Arthrobacter sp. ERGS1:01: one gene and its partner. The protein of the gene in region 2 interacts with the protein of the main gene of each other region in a pairwise test. Links are inferred from orthologs where the notes say so. Each region holds a gene or a part of one and is shown on either strand. Other genes may lie near its edges.

Region 1 (8,721 bases), 980 kb from region 2 along the record:
AGCTCTCCTTGTAGCGTCGCCCGTCGGCGTCGACCTGCAGGTCCCCGGGGCTCTCGAAGGTGCCGGCAAACCAGGAGCCGATCATGACCTGGCTGGCACCGGCGGCCAGGGCGAGGGCGACGTCGCGCGGGTAGCGCACTCCCCCGTCGGCCCACACGTGCGCGCCCAGCTCCGCGGCCGCCGTCGAACATTCCAGCACGGCGGAGAACTGGGGCCGTCCCACGGCCGTCATCATGCGGGTGGTGCACATGGCGCCCGGTCCCACACCCACCTTGAGGATGTCCGCGCCGGCCTCCACCAGGTCGCGGACGCCGGCCGCGCTGACCACGTTGCCCGCAGCGACGGGAACGGCCGGGTTCAGGCCGCGGACGGCCCGCAGTGCGTCAAGCATCTTGTTTTGGTGCCCGTGGGCCGTGTCCACCACGAGCGCGTCGACGCCATACTCCAGGAGGGCCGCGGCCTTGGCCGAGACGTCGCCGTTGATGCCCACGGCGACCCCAATCCGCAGGCGGCCCGTGGCATCCACGGCAGGCTGGTAGATGGTGGATCGCAGCGCACCGGTGCGGGTCAGCGCGCCAAGCACGTGCCCGTCCCGCACCACGGGGGCAAAGTCGGTGCCGGCCGAGTCCAGTATGGCAAAGGCTCCGCGCAGGGCCAGGTCCGTTTCGGCCTTGGCCTCGGCGGCGGTCATGGTGCCGGCATCCGCCCGGGCGCGGATGGCGTCAAACGGGGTCGCGTCAATCGTCAGCGCCTTGCTGCGCATCACGGACGCCAGGGAGGAGAACCTATCGACGCCTTCACAGTCGGCACCGCGCACCAGGCCGACAAATACGCCGTCCTCGACCACCACCACTGCGTTGTGGGCCCGCTTGGTCATCAGGTGGACGGCGTCGACAACGATGTCGGCCGGGGACATGGTCAACGGGGTCTCAAACAAGGTGTCCCGCATCTTCACCCATTCGGTGACGGCGCCAAGCACCTTCAACGGAATGTCCTGGGGCAGGATCGCAAGGCCGCCGCGCCGGGCCACCGTTTCGGCCATCCGCTTGCCCGAGACCGCCGTCATGTTGGCCACGACCAGCGGGATGGTGGTTCCGGTGCCGTCACCGCTGGAGAGGTCGACGTCGAGCCGGGAGGTGATGGTGGAGCGGGAGGGGACCAGGAACACGTCCGAATAGGTGAGGTCCGTGGCGGGCGGGGTAAGAAAACGCATGTGCACTCCAACTAGTGGGTCGATGGTTGCCGCAGCGGCCAGTCGGGCCAAGGTGGCGGCACTTCCCGAGTCTAGCCAAGACGCGCGCCCAAGGCGGTTCGGTGACGGGGAAATGCGGAATTTTGATCCCGCCGCGGACGCGCCGAAGCCCAGATTGGCATGCAGCCTGCGAAGCTCACTAGACTTACAGGCGGTAAGGGTTTGAAGGATCCTTTGCCATCGATCGAATAGGTCCTGCGGCTTTGGGGCTGAAGGCATCCCTCTGCGGGTGTTTTTGCGCCGCACGGCCTATGCATAGCGGGCAACAAGAACTCATGGAAGAGGCGTATTACACGTGCCAGAGCAATCCATCCACCGTCTACCCGAGGAATTTGGCGGAAACGAGTGGCTCGTCGATGAACTGTACGAGCGCTACCAGGCCGACAAGAACTCCGTGGATACAAAGTGGTGGCCACTTTTTGCATCCTTCGACGCCGACGAGGCCGCCGGCAACGGACGCCACACTGCAGCCAATTCCGCCCCTGTCACGGCCCCGATCCCGGTAGTTCCGGCCCCCGCTGCGGCAACGCCCGCCCCGGTGGCACCGACGACGCCGGCCGCCACCGCCCCGGCAGCTGCCGCGGCACCGGCTGCTGCGGCGCCCGCTGCTCCGGCAACAGCCCCCAAGGCACCCGCGGCACCCCGTCCGCCGGCCCCCGCCAAGGATGCCGCCCGCACGGGCACCACCCCCATCCCGGCCCAGCTCCCCAAGACCGCCAAGGACAACTCCGTCCCCGACAAGGCCGTCGAAACCGTGCTCAAGGGACCGGCCAAGGCCATTGCCGCGAACATGATCTCCAGCCTGGAGGTGCCCACCGCCACAAGCGTGCGCGCCATCCCGGCGAAGCTGCTGATTGACAACCGCCTTGTCATCAACTCCAACCTGGCCCGCGCCCGTGGCGGCAAGGTCTCCTTCACGCACTTGATCGGTTACGCCGTCATCAAGGCACTGGCCGCCTTCCCCTCCATGAACGTCTCCTACGACGTCATCGACGGCAAGCCCGTGGCCGTCCAGCCGCCCCACGTAAACTTCGGCATCGCGATCGACATGCCCAAGCCGGACGGCACCCGCCTGCTCATGGTGCCGAACATCAAGAAGGCGGAGACCCTGAACTTCGCCGAGTTCTGGCACACCTACGAGGACCTGATCAAGCGTGCCCGCAACGGCAAGCTCACGGCCGACGACCACGCCGGCACCACGGTTTCGCTGACCAACCCCGGCGGCATCGGCACCGTCCACTCCGTGCCGCGGCTGTCCAAGGGCCAGGCCGCGATCATCGGCGTCGGCGCACTGGACTACCCGGCCGAGTACCAGGGTGCCAGCCCCAAGATCATCGCCCAGAACGCGGTCTCGAAGATCCTAACGCTGACCTCCACCTACGACCACCGCGTCATCCAGGGTGCCGGATCCGGCGAATTCCTGAAGAAGATCCACCAGCTCCTGCTCGGGGCCGAGAACTTCTACGACGAAATCTTCGAGTCGCTGCGCATCCCGTACGAGCCCGTGCGCTGGAGCCTTGACCTGCAGGTGGACCCGGCCGACGAGATCAACAAGGTTGCCCGGATCCAGCAGCTGATCCACTCCTACCGCGTGCGCGGCCACCTGATGGCCGACACCGACCCGCTGGAATACGTCCAGCGCCGCCACCCCGACCTTGACGTGCTCACCTACGGGCTGACCCTGTGGGACCTGGACCGCGAATGGCCCACCGGCGGATTCGGCGGCGCACAGAAGCTGCTCCTGCGCGACATCCTCGGCGTGCTGCGTGACGCGTACTGCCGCACCACGGGCGTGGAATACATGCACATCCAGGAGCCCGAGCAGCGCCAGTGGTTCCAGGACGAGCTTGAGCACCCGTACTCCAAGCCCAGCCGCGAAGAGCAGCTGCGCATTGTCTCGAAGCTGAACTCGGCCGAGGCCTTTGAGACGTTCCTGCAGACGAAGTTCGTCGGCCAGAAGCGCTTCTCCCTGGAAGGCGGCGAGTCCCTGATTCCGCTGCTTGACTCCATCATCTCCGACGCCGCCGACGACGGCCTGGACGAGGTTGCGATCGGCATGGCCCACCGTGGCCGGCTGAACGTGCTCACCAACATTGCCGGCAAGACCTACGCTCAGGTGTTCCGCGAATTTGAGGGCACCCAGGACGTTCGCAGCATCCAGGGCTCCGGCGACGTCAAGTACCACCTCGGCACGGAGGGTACGTTCACCTCCGACGCCGGCAACGAGACCAAGGTCTACCTGGCCGCGAACCCGTCGCACCTGGAAGCCGTCGACGCCGTGCTTGAGGGCATCGTCCGCGCCAAGCAGGACCGCCTGGACCAGGGCGAGAACTTCCCCGTGCTGCCCATCATGGTGCACGGCGACGCGGCCTTTGCCGGCCAGGGCGTTGTGTCCGAGACCCTGAACCTGTCCCAGCTGCGCGGCTACCGCGTGGGCGGAACCATCCACGTGGTGGTCAACAACCAGGTGGGCTTCACGACGTCGCCGTCGTCCTCGCGTTCCTCCGTGTACTCCACGGACATCGCCAAGATGATCCAGGCGCCCGTGTTCCACGTCAACGGCGACGACCCCGAAGCCGTGGTGCGCGTGGCCCAGCTGGCGTACCAGTTCCAGCAGCGCTTCCGCAAGGACGTTGTCATCGACATGGTCTGCTACCGCCGTCGCGGCCACAACGAGGGTGACGACCCCTCCATGACGCAGCCGCTGATGTACAACCTGATCGAGGCCAAGCGCTCCGTCCGCCGCCTGTACACCGAGGCCCTGATCGGCCGCGGCGACATCACGGAAGAGGAAGCCACCCAGCTGCTCCGTGACTACCAGGAACGCCTGGAGCGCGTCTTTGCCGAAACACACGCGGCCCAGACGTCCCCGATCCCGGTCATCACCAAGGACGCCGCTGCCGTCTCCGACCTGGAGCGGCCCATCGCCCAGCAGGCGGACTCCGGGGTCAACGACCCCAAGGTCACCGCCATCTCGGCCCAGGTGCTCGGACGCATCGGCGCCGCCCACACGGCCATTCCGGAGGGCTTCACGGTCCACCCGAAGCTCAAGGCCCTGCTGGAAAAGCGCGAGACCATGTCCCGCGAAGGCGGCATCGACTGGGGCTTTGGCGAACTCGCCGCCTTTGGTTCGCTGCTCCTTGAAGGCGTCCCCGTCCGCCTCGCCGGCCAGGACTCGCGCCGCGGCACGTTCGTGCAGCGCCACGCCGTGTTCCACGACCGTGCCAACGGCCGTGTCTGGACCCCCATTGGCGGCCTCAGCGAGGACCAGGCCAAGCTGTGGATCTACGACTCCCTGCTGAGCGAATACGCGGCCATGGGCTTCGAATACGGCTACTCGGTGGAACGCCCGGATGCGCTGGTGCTGTGGGAGGCCCAGTTCGGCGACTTCGCCAACGGCGCCCAGACCATCATGGACGAGTTCATCTCCTCAGCCGAGCAGAAGTGGGGCCAGCGGTCCTCGCTGGTGCTCATGCTGCCGCACGGCTACGAGGGCCAGGGCCCGGACCACTCCTCGGCCCGCATTGAGCGCTACCTGCAGATGTGCGCGGAGGACAACATGATCGTTGCCAACCCGACCACGCCGGCGTCGCACTTCCACCTGCTGCGCCGCCAGGCCTACAGCAAGCCGCGCAAGCCGTTGATCATCTTCACGCCCAAGCAGCTGCTGCGCCTGAAGGCCGCCGCGTCCAGCGTGGAGGACTTCACCACGGGCGGCTTCCGTCCCGTGATCGGCGACCATGCCAAGGTTGACGCCAACGCCGTGGACCGCGTGGTGCTGGTCTCCGGACGCCTATACTACGACCTCCTCGCCGCCCGCGAGAAGGCCAACGACACCAAGGCCGTGATCATCCGCGTCGAGCAGCTCTACCCGCTGCCGTTGGCGGAGATCAAGGCCGAACTGGCGAAGTACCCGAACGCCGAGGTTGTCTGGGCCCAGGATGAGCCCGCCAACCAGGGCCCGTGGCCGTTCATGGGCCTGAATCTGGCCCCGGAGCTGGACAAGAAGCTGACGCGGGTTTCCCGTCCGGCCTCCGCATCCACCGCAACGGGTTCGGCGAAGAACCACGCCGTGGAGCAGACGCTGCTCGTCAAGCAAGCATTCGAACGCAACTAAAGCGGTGACGATGCCCGGTCTGCTCGACAGGCCGGGCATCTTTCATTTGATGGACCAGGAAAGGGATGCCGTGGAAAAGCGGGAACTGCGAATTGTGGCAGTGGGAGACGAGCTGGTAGCCGGAGTGGGCGATCCCCGAGCACTGGGCTGGCTTGGCCGGGTTCTTGCCAGGACGCCGCAGGAGAGCGTAAGCGTTGAACCTTACATTCTGGCCAGCCCGCGGGAAGGCACCGAGGCGCTGGCGGGCCGCTGGCTGCTGGAGGCGGGGAAGCGTTTCGACGACTTCCACGAAAACCGGCTCGTCATCGGCCTCTCCGGTCGCGACATCGAGTACGGCCTGTCCACGGCGCGCAGCCGGCTGAACCTGGCGAACATCCTCGACGGCGCCACCCAGCTGAACATCCCGGTGTTCGTGGTGGGCCCGCCGCCGTCGCTGGACCCTGCCCTGAACAGAAAACTGGCGGAGCTGAACACGGCGTTTGCCGACGTCACCACGCGGCGCAAGCACCACTACGTGGACACGTTCTCCCCCCTGCAAAACCACGAACAGTGGCGAAACGACGTCGCCGTGAACGGCGGCGCCCCCGGGCAGGCCGGCTACGGCCTCATGGCCTGGCTGGTGCTGCACCGCGGCTGGCACCAATGGCTGGACCTCCCCGAGGCCGGCTAGGCCCCACCCAGCCGACCCGCAGCAGGGATCGAGAATCCACGTGGTTTTCGATCTTTGCTGCGGGTCAGCTTTTTAAGTTTCGCGATATATCTTGAAATCCCCCAGAACGCGTTATATCGTGTTCCTACAACGCGATATAACGTGAACGGGGTGTTGCAATGAATGAACGGACATGGTCGGTCGACGAACCCCTGACCATTGAATTTGACGGCTTGTCGGAGGTGCGCCTGGCCCTGGTCAAGGGGCGCTTCGACATTGTCGTGACGGAAAGCCCGGTGGCCACGCTTGAGATCAGCGAGGTGGAGGGCCAGCCGCTGGATGTCACCTTTGCCGACGGCGTGCTGAAGGTGGAGCACTTCAACGCCGCCAACTGGCTGACCCGCCTGATCAACTTCCAATCCACCGCGCGGGCCGTCATGAGCATCGCCGTGCCGCCGGGGACCACTGTCAACGCCGCCACGGTGAACGGCGACGGCATGGTCAGCGGGAGCCACAAGACCACGCTGCGCACCGTGAGCGGGTCATTGATGTCCGACGCCACGCACGGGATGCTGAGCCTGGACACCGTCAGCGGGGAGATCATTGCCCGCAACCACACCGGCCACCTGGCGGCCAAGAGCGTTTCGGGCGAAGTAACGGCGTCGGGATGGCTGGATTCAATCCGCGCCAGCACCGTCTCGGCCAACGCCACCTTCGATGTGTTCGGCACGCCTTCCAGCCTGGTTGCCAAGTCCGTCTCCGGCGACATCACCGTGCGGCTGCCACAGACCGTGGGCGTGGCCGTCACGGCGTCCAGCGCCTCGGGAGTCGTGGTGGTGGGCGAAGACCGCTTCAGCAACCCCGGCCAGACCACGCACACCTCGGCCGGCGCCAAGGCGCCGCGCCTGGAAGTGCGCACCTCCACGATCTCCGGAAACCTTTCGGTCCTCTTTGCCGAACCGGCCGACGACGGAATGGCGGCCGGTTCCGCCGAGAACGGGCCTGCCGACGTCGGGCCCGGCGACGGCGAGCCCGGCGACGGCGGCTTCAACGAATCCGGGGAGGGAAGCTGATGGCCGCCGTCTTTGCCCACGGCGCCCTGCGCCTGTACCTCCTGGCACTGCTGGAGGAGGGCCCCAAGCATGGTTACGAGGTCATCAAGGCACTCAGCGACCGCTTTGGCGGCACCTACTCCCCCAGTGCCGGCACCGTGTATCCGCGGCTGGCCAAGCTGCAGGAGGAGGGCCTGGTGGAGACGGCCCTTGACGGCCGCCGCACCATCTACACCCTGACCGATGCGGGCCGGGCCGAAATTGCGGACCGGCGCGAGGAACTCGCGGGGCTGGAGGTGGAGATTGCCGCCTCCGTCCGGCGCCTGGCCGACGATCTCCGCCATGACATCCGCGAAAACATGCGCAGCCTTCGGGCCGACCTTGCCGCGGGGGCCGAAGCCGCCAAGAGCCGCGCCAAGGAGCCGCCGGCGCGCCCGGGCCCCGGCGCCACACAGCGCAGGCTGCGCGAATCGGAGCTGTTGCTGCAAAAGTTCCGCGACGATCTGCGCGTCGACCTGCGCCTGCAGGCGGCCGCCGCGGAACTGAGCGAGCTGACCGTCGAGACCCTGCGCACCATCCTGGACCAGGCCGCCGTCGCCGTTCGCACCACCATGAAGGGCTGAACCGGCGGCGTCCGTGGCGTGCCGGTTAGGCGAGCAAGTGCCACTTATGGGAGACTAGAGGGCAGATCTTATTCGGATCTTTTCAATGATTGGAGGCAGCTATGTCAAAGCGTTCACGCAAGCGTCGGGACCGTAAGAGTGGCGGCGCAAACCACGGTAAGCGCCCCAACACGTAAGTCTTGACTTATGAACATAAAAGCCCGCCCCCTCGCTTGCGAGGAGGCGGGCTTTTTCATGCCTGCGCAGGCATGCCCCTCCCACCAATGGGTCGCGGCGGACGGCGCTAGGATGGAACGGAACCACTCCCACTCCGAAAAGCGAGAAGTCCGCCCATGCCCGCCCGTGTCCTGCTGATCATCCTGGCCGTAGCGGCATGAGCGTTAACGCGAACACCTCCGGCAGAGCGGATATTTCGAGCCGGGACGACGTCCTGCGGCTGGTGGAGGCCTTCTACGCAAGGGCTTTCGCCGATGATCTGATCGGCCCCATTTTCACCGAGGTGGCGCACATGGACCTGGCCGGGCACCTGCCGATCATGGCCGACTTTTGGCAGACGGTGCTGTTCCGCGCCGGACTGTACAAGCGCAATGCGCTGCAGGTGCACTTTGACCTTGATGCCAGGCAACCACTGACTGCCAAACACTTCGACCGTTGGCTCCACCTGTGGAGCGCAACGGTCGATGATTTGTTCAGTGGCGAAAAGGCCGAGCTCGCCAAGGTGCAGGCCCAGCGAATCGCCGGATCCATCCACCGCCGCGTAACGGGCCGGCGGGCCAGCGAATACGGGACCATCGCCGTGCGCCCGGACCCGCCCAAATAGCGGGTTCCCGAACAACGGCGGCGCCGGCATTAGACGCCGGCGGGCTTGCCTTCGTGCAGCCGGGCCAAAATGGCGGCCTTGAGCGTCTCGGGTGCGGCTTCCTTGCAGGAGCGCTTCACCACGGTGCGGATCACGCATTCAAGATCGTACTCGTGGGCGCAGTCGGGGCAGCCATCGAGGTGGGCCTTGATGTCCGTCAGGTCCGCCT
Region 2 (7,297 bases):
ACCTCACACTCCTCCGACCTTGAACTCATCTCCGCAGACGTCGACGAGATCCAGGTCGAGCGGGCGAGCAGCGGGTCAATGATCGGCGCAGAGCCCAAGTCCGTATGGCAGCTGGACGGGAACACCCTGACACTGGACCAGAGCTGCACAGGTATCTCCATTAATTGCGGCGCCCGGTTCACCGTAAAAGTACCGCGAAACGTCACTCTTTCCGCTGAAAACGGCGGCGGCCGCATCAAAGCGACCGGATTCACTACCGAGCTGAGCTTGATGACCATGGACGGAGATATTGACGCGGAGAAGATCTCGGCCAAGTCAGTGACGGCGAGCAGCAGGAACGGCAAGGTTCAGCTCGAGCTTGGCGCAGTGCCCGACCTCGTCAACGTACAAAGCCAGGACGGAATCATCCAACTGGCCCTTCCACAAGCGACGTATGCAGTCGACACGTCCGCGAAGAAGGGGAGGATCAGCGTGAACGTGGCCACGGACGACGGCAGCGCCCATGTGGTGAAAGCCCATTCCCGCAACGGTGACATTTCCGTCGAAAAGGCGCCGTAACTCCCGCGGCGTTAACGAGTGACCAGTTGAAAAGTGGCGAGAATTTAGTCTCACGCACCGGCGGTTCGAATCCGGCAGGCTACGGCCGGTCAGCTTCGGGCAGATCCGGCTCGGTTTCCCCCAGACCCCGGGCCACCAGCGCCTCGCCGGTGGCCTGGGCGTAGCCGACCGTGGCAATCACAACAGGCAAGGACCGGGCCAGCAGGTTCCGTTCCAGTCCACGAGCCCGGGCGGCATCGCGGACGTCGCTGAACGCGCCAATCACAAAGGGGATGCTGCGCAGCATGAGCGCCACGGTCAGCGAAAACCGTTCGGGATCCGCGCCGAACCGCTCCAACGGGCGCACCATGGCGTCGAGACCGTCCAATAGTTCGTCGACGGGCGTGGTCGCGGTGAGCACGTTGGACGCCAGCACGGTGGCAACGATCGCCGCTATCACCTGCCAGGCCACCACCGGGCCGTGCTGCCACCACTGGTAGGCCGCGATGAGCACCAGGAACACAATCATCATGCGAAGGGCGCTCCACAGCCTCCGCCAGGGCAAGCCCGCAAGGGCATGGGACGCAACCACCATCACCAGGACGAAGGTCGTGACGGCGGCCCCGATTCCCACCGGTATGGCGGGGGAGGCCAGGCACAGCACGGCCACTAAAAGCAGCAGGACTGCTTTTAGCCCCAGCGGCATGCGGTGGACAAAGGAGGTGCCGGGAATGTACCCGGCCACCAAATGGGCGTGCCCGCGCATCAGCCCACCAAGGCCCGGTACCGGTCCACGGCCTCGGCGGCCGGACCGTCAAAGGCGATGCCGGCGTCGTCGACCACCAGGATCCGCTCAAAGGTGGCGGCCAGGGACAGGTCATGGGTGGACATGATGATCTGTTGGGGCAGTTGCTCCAATCGTTCGCGCAGCAAACGCGTGTTGCGCAGGTCCAGCAGCGTGGACGGCTCGTCGAGGACCAGGATGGAAGGCTCCACGGCCAGCACCGCAGCCAACGCCACCAGCTGGCGTTCGCCGCCGGAGAGCTCGTAAACGCTGTTGCCGGATAGGTGCGCCAGCCCATAGGACTCCAGGATGGATTCGGCCTTGGCGCGCCGTTCTTTCTTGCCCAGCTTGAGCCGGCGCAGGGACAACTCCACGTCCTCCACGGGCGTGGGCATGACGAGCTGCGACAACGGGTCGGTGAAGACAAAACCAACCGTGCGACGCACGGCCGAACCCTGGGTGCGGGTGTCGAGGCCGTTGACGCCAACGGTGCCCGTAGACGGAAGCACCAGCCCGTTGAGCAGGCGCAGCAGCGTGGACTTGCCGGAGCCGTTGGCGCCGATGACGGCAATCCGCTGTTCGCGCAGCTCCAGGGAAAGCGGCCGGAGGATGGTTTTCGGAGCAGTGTCCCGGGCATCGGCCGGGGGAATGGAAACCCCGGCCGCCGACAGGACGATTGAACGTGATGCTGGGACGGTCACCGGCGGCGTCGCACCAACACATCGGGGAAAGCACGGTGCAGGCTCAGCGCGATGGCCACGGCAATGACGTTCTTGAGGATGTCACCGGGCAGGTAGATGGCGTCGGCACCGATGGCCGCCGGCAGGCTCATGCCCTTGATGACGAAGCCGATGATCCCGCTCGCGTGGATGACCACCATGCCGGCCAGGGCGGCACCGAACAGCGCTGCGGCGCGGAAACGGCTGCGCACGGCCCAGCTGGCCAACAGGCCCACCACGGCCACGCCAAAGATGAAGCCGATGATGTAGCCGGCCGACGGGCTGGCCAACACGGCCGGACCGGCACGGAAGCCGCTGAAGATGGGCAGGCCAATCAACCCCAGGAGGATGTACAGGCCGACGGCGGCCGTGCCGCGGGCAAATCCCAGAACGAGCCCGCACAGGCTGACCACCAGGGTCTGCAGCGTAATCGCCACACCCAGCGGGCCCACATTGATGCCGGGCACCGCGATGGAGGCGGCAAGGAGTGCGGCGAAAACGGCGATCAGGGACAGGTCAACCGCGGTGAAACGGCGTCGTCCGGCAGTCACGGAAGACTGCAGGGGGGCCGGTGCCGCCGTCGAATCCGTCGCAGGGACAAGCTTTTCCTGCTGCGGGCGTGATGTTCGATTCATTCTCACTACTTTCCGATGCCTGGGGATTTTTGTTGTGCCGGAACCTCGCTAGACTGGACAGGTTGTTCAACGCAAGTCCTGCCAGTATTTAAGGGGCAGACGTTCGTTTCGCGGCACTTACCCACTTACGTGAAAGGTTACTACGTTGATTACGGTCCAAGACCTTGAGTTACGCGCCGGGGCGCGACTGCTCATGGACGAAGTGTCATTTCGGATCGACAAGGGTGACAAGATCGGCCTGGTGGGACGTAACGGTGCCGGCAAGACGACGCTGACCCGCGTCCTGGCAGGGGAGGGCCTGCCTGCCGGCGGCAAGGTCACCCGCAGCGGCGAGATCGGCTACCTGCCCCAGGATCCCCGCACTCCCGACATGGAACAGCTGGCGAAGGACAGGATCCTTGCCGCCCGCGACCTGGACAAGGTCATCACCAAGCTGCGCGCCGCCGAGCACGACATGGCCAGCGAGGACAACAACGTCCGGGACAAGGCCATGCGCCGCTATGACCGGCTCGAGCAGGAATTCCTGGCCGGCGGGGGCTATGCTGCCGAGGCTGAGGCCGCCGCCATCTCCTCCAACCTGGCCCTGCCGGAGCGGATCCTGAACCAGCCGCTGAAGACGCTCTCCGGTGGTCAGCGCCGCCGTGTGGAACTCGCCCGGATTCTTTTCTCCGGCGCCCAGACCATGCTCCTCGATGAGCCCACGAACCACCTTGACGCCGACTCCATCGCCTGGCTGCGGGACTTCCTCAAGAGCCATCAGGGCGGGCTGATCGTGATCAGCCACGACACCGATCTGCTCGAGGCCACGGTGAACAAGGTCTTCCACCTGGACGCCAACCGCGCCACGATCGACCAGTACAACCTGGGCTGGAAGAAGTACCTGGCCCAGCGCGAGACCGACGAACGGGCCCGACGCCGGGAACGCGCCAACGCGGAAAAGAAGGCCGGAGTCCTCATGGAGCAGGCCAACAAGATGCGTGCCAAGGCCACCAAGGCCGTCGCCGCCCAGAACATGGCCAAGCGTGCCGAACGCCTGCTGGCCGGCCTGGAGGACGTCCGGGCCCAGGACAAGGTTGCCGCGCTGCGCTTCCCGGACCCCTCACCGTGCGGGAAGACCCCGCTCATGGCCGAGGGCCTGAGCAAGTCCTACGGCTCGCTGGAAATCTTCACCGACGTCAGCCTGGCGATCGACCGCGGCTCCAAGGTGGTCATCCTGGGCCTCAACGGTGCCGGCAAGACCACGCTCCTGCGCATGCTGGCCGGCGTGGCCAAGCCGGACACCGGGGAGATCATCCACGGGCACGGGCTCAAGGTGGGCTACTACGCCCAGGAGCACGACACCCTCGACGTCACCCGCACCGTGCTGGAAAACATGCGCTCGGCCGCCGGTGACATGAACGACGCCGAAGTGCGCGGGATCCTCGGATCCTTCCTGTTCTCCGGCGACGACGTCAACAAGCCGGCCGGGGTTCTCTCCGGTGGTGAGAAGACCCGCCTGGCGCTGGCCACGATCGTGGCGTCCTCGGCCAACGTGCTGCTCCTCGATGAGCCCACGAACAACCTTGACCCCGCCAGCCGCGCGGAGATCCTCGGCGCCCTGAAGAACTACAGCGGAGCCGTGGTCCTGGTCAGCCACGATGAAGGCGCCGTGGAGGCACTCGATCCCGAGCGCGTGGTCCTGCTGCCCGACGGCGACGAGGACCTCTGGAACCCGGATTACCTGGACCTGATCACCCTGGCTTAGTCCCCACGCCCGGCAGCGACGGCGGTCAGCGGACCGCCGTCGGCACCGCGCCGGTGACCCACAACAGTTCCTCATACGTGAGGGACAACATGGCCTGATGGCTTCCCGCGCCCGCCCACAGGAGCGGGAAGCGGGCCAGGTCCGTGTCCAAAAATGCCCGGATGGGTGCCCGGTGCCCCAAGGGGGCGACACCACCCACCGGCTGCCCGGCGTGCTCCAGCACGAACTCGGGGGTGGCCCGGCCAATCTTGGGCAAACCGTGCTCCCTGGCCACCAGCTTCGCGTTGACCTTCGCGGCCCCGCTGGCCAGGATCAACAACGGTTCGCCGCCGCATTCAAAAATCAGGCTGTTGGCGATTGCGCCCACCTCACAACCCAGGGCTGCTGCAGCTGTGGCCGCCGTCGCGACGGTTTCCTCCACGACGATGACCGTGTCGGGGAGCCCCGCGGCCAGCAGCGCCCGGCGCACGTTCTCGACGACGGGATTGGCGGTTTCCGGGGTTGCTTCAGCACTCATGGTCCCAGTCTATGGGCAATGTCACAGCCTCCACACAACCGCGCTTACGTCGCATAACGGCGGTTTCCCGGCTTATGGGCGGTTCCTGACCCGCCGATAAGCCCGGAAAGCGCCGATATGCGTCAAATACGCTTAGAAGCCCTGAGAATCCAGCAGCGCGTCTTCCTCTTCCTCGGCCGAGGCGCGGGCCCCGGGCTTCTTGACCTTCTTCAGCCGACGGGGGTGGAATGCGGAACCGCGGCCATAGATTTCCTCGACCGGGATGCCGGTCTCGGCAGCCTCAAGTTCGTCGAATTCGTCATTGCGTCGCTGCATCCGGGCGGCGTAGCCGAAGCCCACAAAAGCCAGTACGCCGAAGCAGATCCACTGCATGGCGTAGCTGAGGTGCGAGCCCTCGTCGATGGACGGGGCGGGGAAGCCAATGGGGTTGACCGCCGCGGCGGGGGATTCGGTGGCGAGCTGGGCATACGCGCCGGTCTTGATGGGGTAGCTCAGCTGAGTCGCGTAGTCGCCGAGCTCAATGGAGGCCAACTGGCCCGCCGGGGCGCCACGGTTGAGTTTGGCCTCGGCCGGCCGCAGCCTGGCCACCACCGTGACCTCTCCGGACGCCGGTTGCGGGACGGAGTCCGGGTGCCCGGGGTCCTTGTCGCCAATGGGCAGCCAGCCGCGGTCGATGATGACGGTGTCGCCATTATCCAGGGTCAGGGGCACCAGCACCTCGTAACCGGGCTGGCCGTTGAGCGGGCGGTTCCGGACAACCCGTTGGTCGGCCGTCTTGTAAACGCCCTTCATGGTGACCTGGGTCCACTCCTTAGTGGAGTCAAAGTGCGCGAAGTCGTTCGCCATGGTGCTGTACGGAACGGGCGCGGAGGAGTAGTTGGCGGTGATCTTGGCGATGTCCGCCACGACCTCATTGCGCCGGTTCATCTGCCAGTTGCCCAGGGCCACGCAGGCGATGGCAAAGATCAGCGCCATCACAAAATAGCCGGCCCACTTGCTGGAAAACAGGAACTTGTACGTCTTCATGTATTAGGCGGGTTCCTCATTGGTCATCGGCACGGTTTCCTTCCAGAGGGACCGGCTTTGCAAATAATCTTCCAGCCACGCGACATGGTCATCGCAGGCCAGCCATATCTTACGCCGCTCAGGTGTGTGGATACGCGGGTTGTTCCAGAGCAGCTGCGTGGTGGCGGCGGCGCGGCAGCCCTTGCGGGAGCAGATGGTGGGTGCGGGCTCCGAACCCATCATGTCCAAAAGGTTCATGCCGTGGCCTCCGTCGTTCCGCTGCGGCCAGGGTTCCGGCGTTCATTCTCATGGGCTTCATGTCCGGCGGGCCCGGTTCCGCCCGGGCCGGATTCGGAGCCCGGGGTGGGGGCGCCGTCGTCGTCCATGGCGGCGGGTGAGGCATCGTCGTCGTCGACCAGCTCGCCCTGTAGCAGGACCTGTCCGTCGTCGTCCGGATCCACGGGGGCGGAGGCCAGCTCAAACGGGGGAGCCTCATCCAGCAGCGAGGCCTGCTCCACGTGCACGGTGTCGGCCCCGGCGTTGGCGATGACCACGGCAACCCAGGGCAACAGCACGGCGCCCACGACGGGGATCAGCTTGAACCAGCCGTCAAAGACGAAAATGAGCACGATGCAGACCATGCGGATACCCATGGCCGTGGCGTACTTCACGAGCCGTCCGTGCATCTCCTGGCTGTGCGCCTCGGCGGCGTTGGTGATGGTCTGGACCTCGGGTACGGCGGCAGCGCGGCGGTAGCGTTTCCGCGGCCCGGTACCGGACGCGGGCATTGCTGATTGGTCTTTCATCACACTCCAAGGGACGCCTTCATTCTCTCACTGCCGGTGTGCACAACCAAAAAGCCCAAGTGCGTGCCAATGCGGCTTTCCCGTAGGATGCAATGCGAGCAACGAATCTTGGAGGAATACATGAATGCACCCGCCAACGCACCCGGACAGGGCCGCAGCGTCCTTGTTACCGGTGGTAACCGCGGCATCGGCCTGGCCATTGCGCAGGCCTTCCTGGCCAACGGCGACAAGGTGGCCGTCACGTTCCGGAGCCCGTCCGAACTGCCCGAGGGCATCCTTGGCGTGCAGGCCGATGTGACCGACGCCGCATCGATCGACGCCGCGTTCACCGAGGTCGAGGCGGCCCACGGCCCCGTGGAAGTGCTCGTGGCCAACGCCGGCATCACCAAGGACACCCTGCTGCTGCGCATGAGCGAGGACGATTTCACCTCGGTCATCGACACGAACCTGACCGGCGCGTTCCGCGTCATCAAGCGCGCCTCCAAGGGCATGATCCGCCTGCGCAAGGGCCGTGTGGTGCTGATTTCCTCCGTGGTGGGCCTCTACGGCT

Evidence for each region.
Region 1: the proteins of AL755_RS11550 (region 2) and AL755_RS16090 interact in binary tests that used the Escherichia coli proteins (3 or more experiments, as listed by UniProt). The link is inferred for Arthrobacter sp. ERGS1:01 from one-to-one orthologs.

What each region holds. Positions count from the first base shown.
Region 1 is NZ_CP012479.1:2,678,094-2,686,814, forward strand. What follows is about bases 1,236-5,569. They hold AL755_RS16090 (multifunctional oxoglutarate decarboxylase/oxoglutarate dehydrogenase thiamine pyrophosphate-binding subunit/dihydrolipoyllysine-residue succinyltransferase subunit), read left to right. Parts: upstream 1,236-1,547; coding sequence 1,548-5,369; downstream 5,370-5,569. Other genes in these bases: AL755_RS16095 (GDSL-type esterase/lipase family protein), read left to right, coding at 5,380-5,569. In the rest of the region: AL755_RS16085 (GuaB1 family IMP dehydrogenase-related protein), read right to left, coding at 1-1,213; more of AL755_RS16095, read left to right, coding at 5,570-6,039; AL755_RS16100 (DUF4097 family beta strand repeat-containing protein), read left to right, coding at 6,198-7,091; AL755_RS16105 (PadR family transcriptional regulator), read left to right, coding at 7,091-7,693; AL755_RS24675 (50S ribosomal protein bL37), read left to right, coding at 7,795-7,869; AL755_RS16110 (group III truncated hemoglobin), read left to right, coding at 8,067-8,513; rsrA (mycothiol system anti-sigma-R factor), read right to left, coding at 8,543-8,721. UniProt on the Escherichia coli protein: E1 component of the 2-oxoglutarate dehydrogenase (OGDH) complex which catalyzes the decarboxylation of 2-oxoglutarate, the first step in the conversion of 2-oxoglutarate to succinyl-CoA and CO(2).
Region 2 is NZ_CP012479.1:1,700,871-1,708,167, forward strand. Bases 2,210-5,119 are described here. They hold AL755_RS11550 (ABC-F family ATP-binding cassette domain-containing protein), read left to right. Parts: upstream 2,210-2,820; coding sequence 2,821-4,419; downstream 4,420-5,119. Other genes in these bases: AL755_RS11545 (biotin transporter BioY), read right to left, coding at 2,210-2,675; AL755_RS11555 (YbaK/EbsC family protein), read right to left, coding at 4,445-4,936; AL755_RS11560 (SURF1 family cytochrome oxidase biogenesis protein), read right to left, coding at 5,069-5,119. Also shown: AL755_RS11530 (DUF4097 family beta strand repeat-containing protein), read left to right, coding at 1-558; AL755_RS11535 (energy-coupling factor transporter transmembrane component T family protein), read right to left, coding at 638-1,303; AL755_RS11540 (energy-coupling factor ABC transporter ATP-binding protein), read right to left, coding at 1,303-2,022; more of AL755_RS11545, read right to left, coding at 2,019-2,209; more of AL755_RS11560, read right to left, coding at 5,120-5,962; AL755_RS11565 (hypothetical protein), read right to left, coding at 5,966-6,199; AL755_RS11570 (DUF3099 domain-containing protein), read right to left, coding at 6,196-6,747; AL755_RS11575 (beta-ketoacyl-ACP reductase), read left to right, coding at 6,868-7,297. UniProt on the Escherichia coli protein: Genetic data indicate it may be involved in ribosome assembly or function.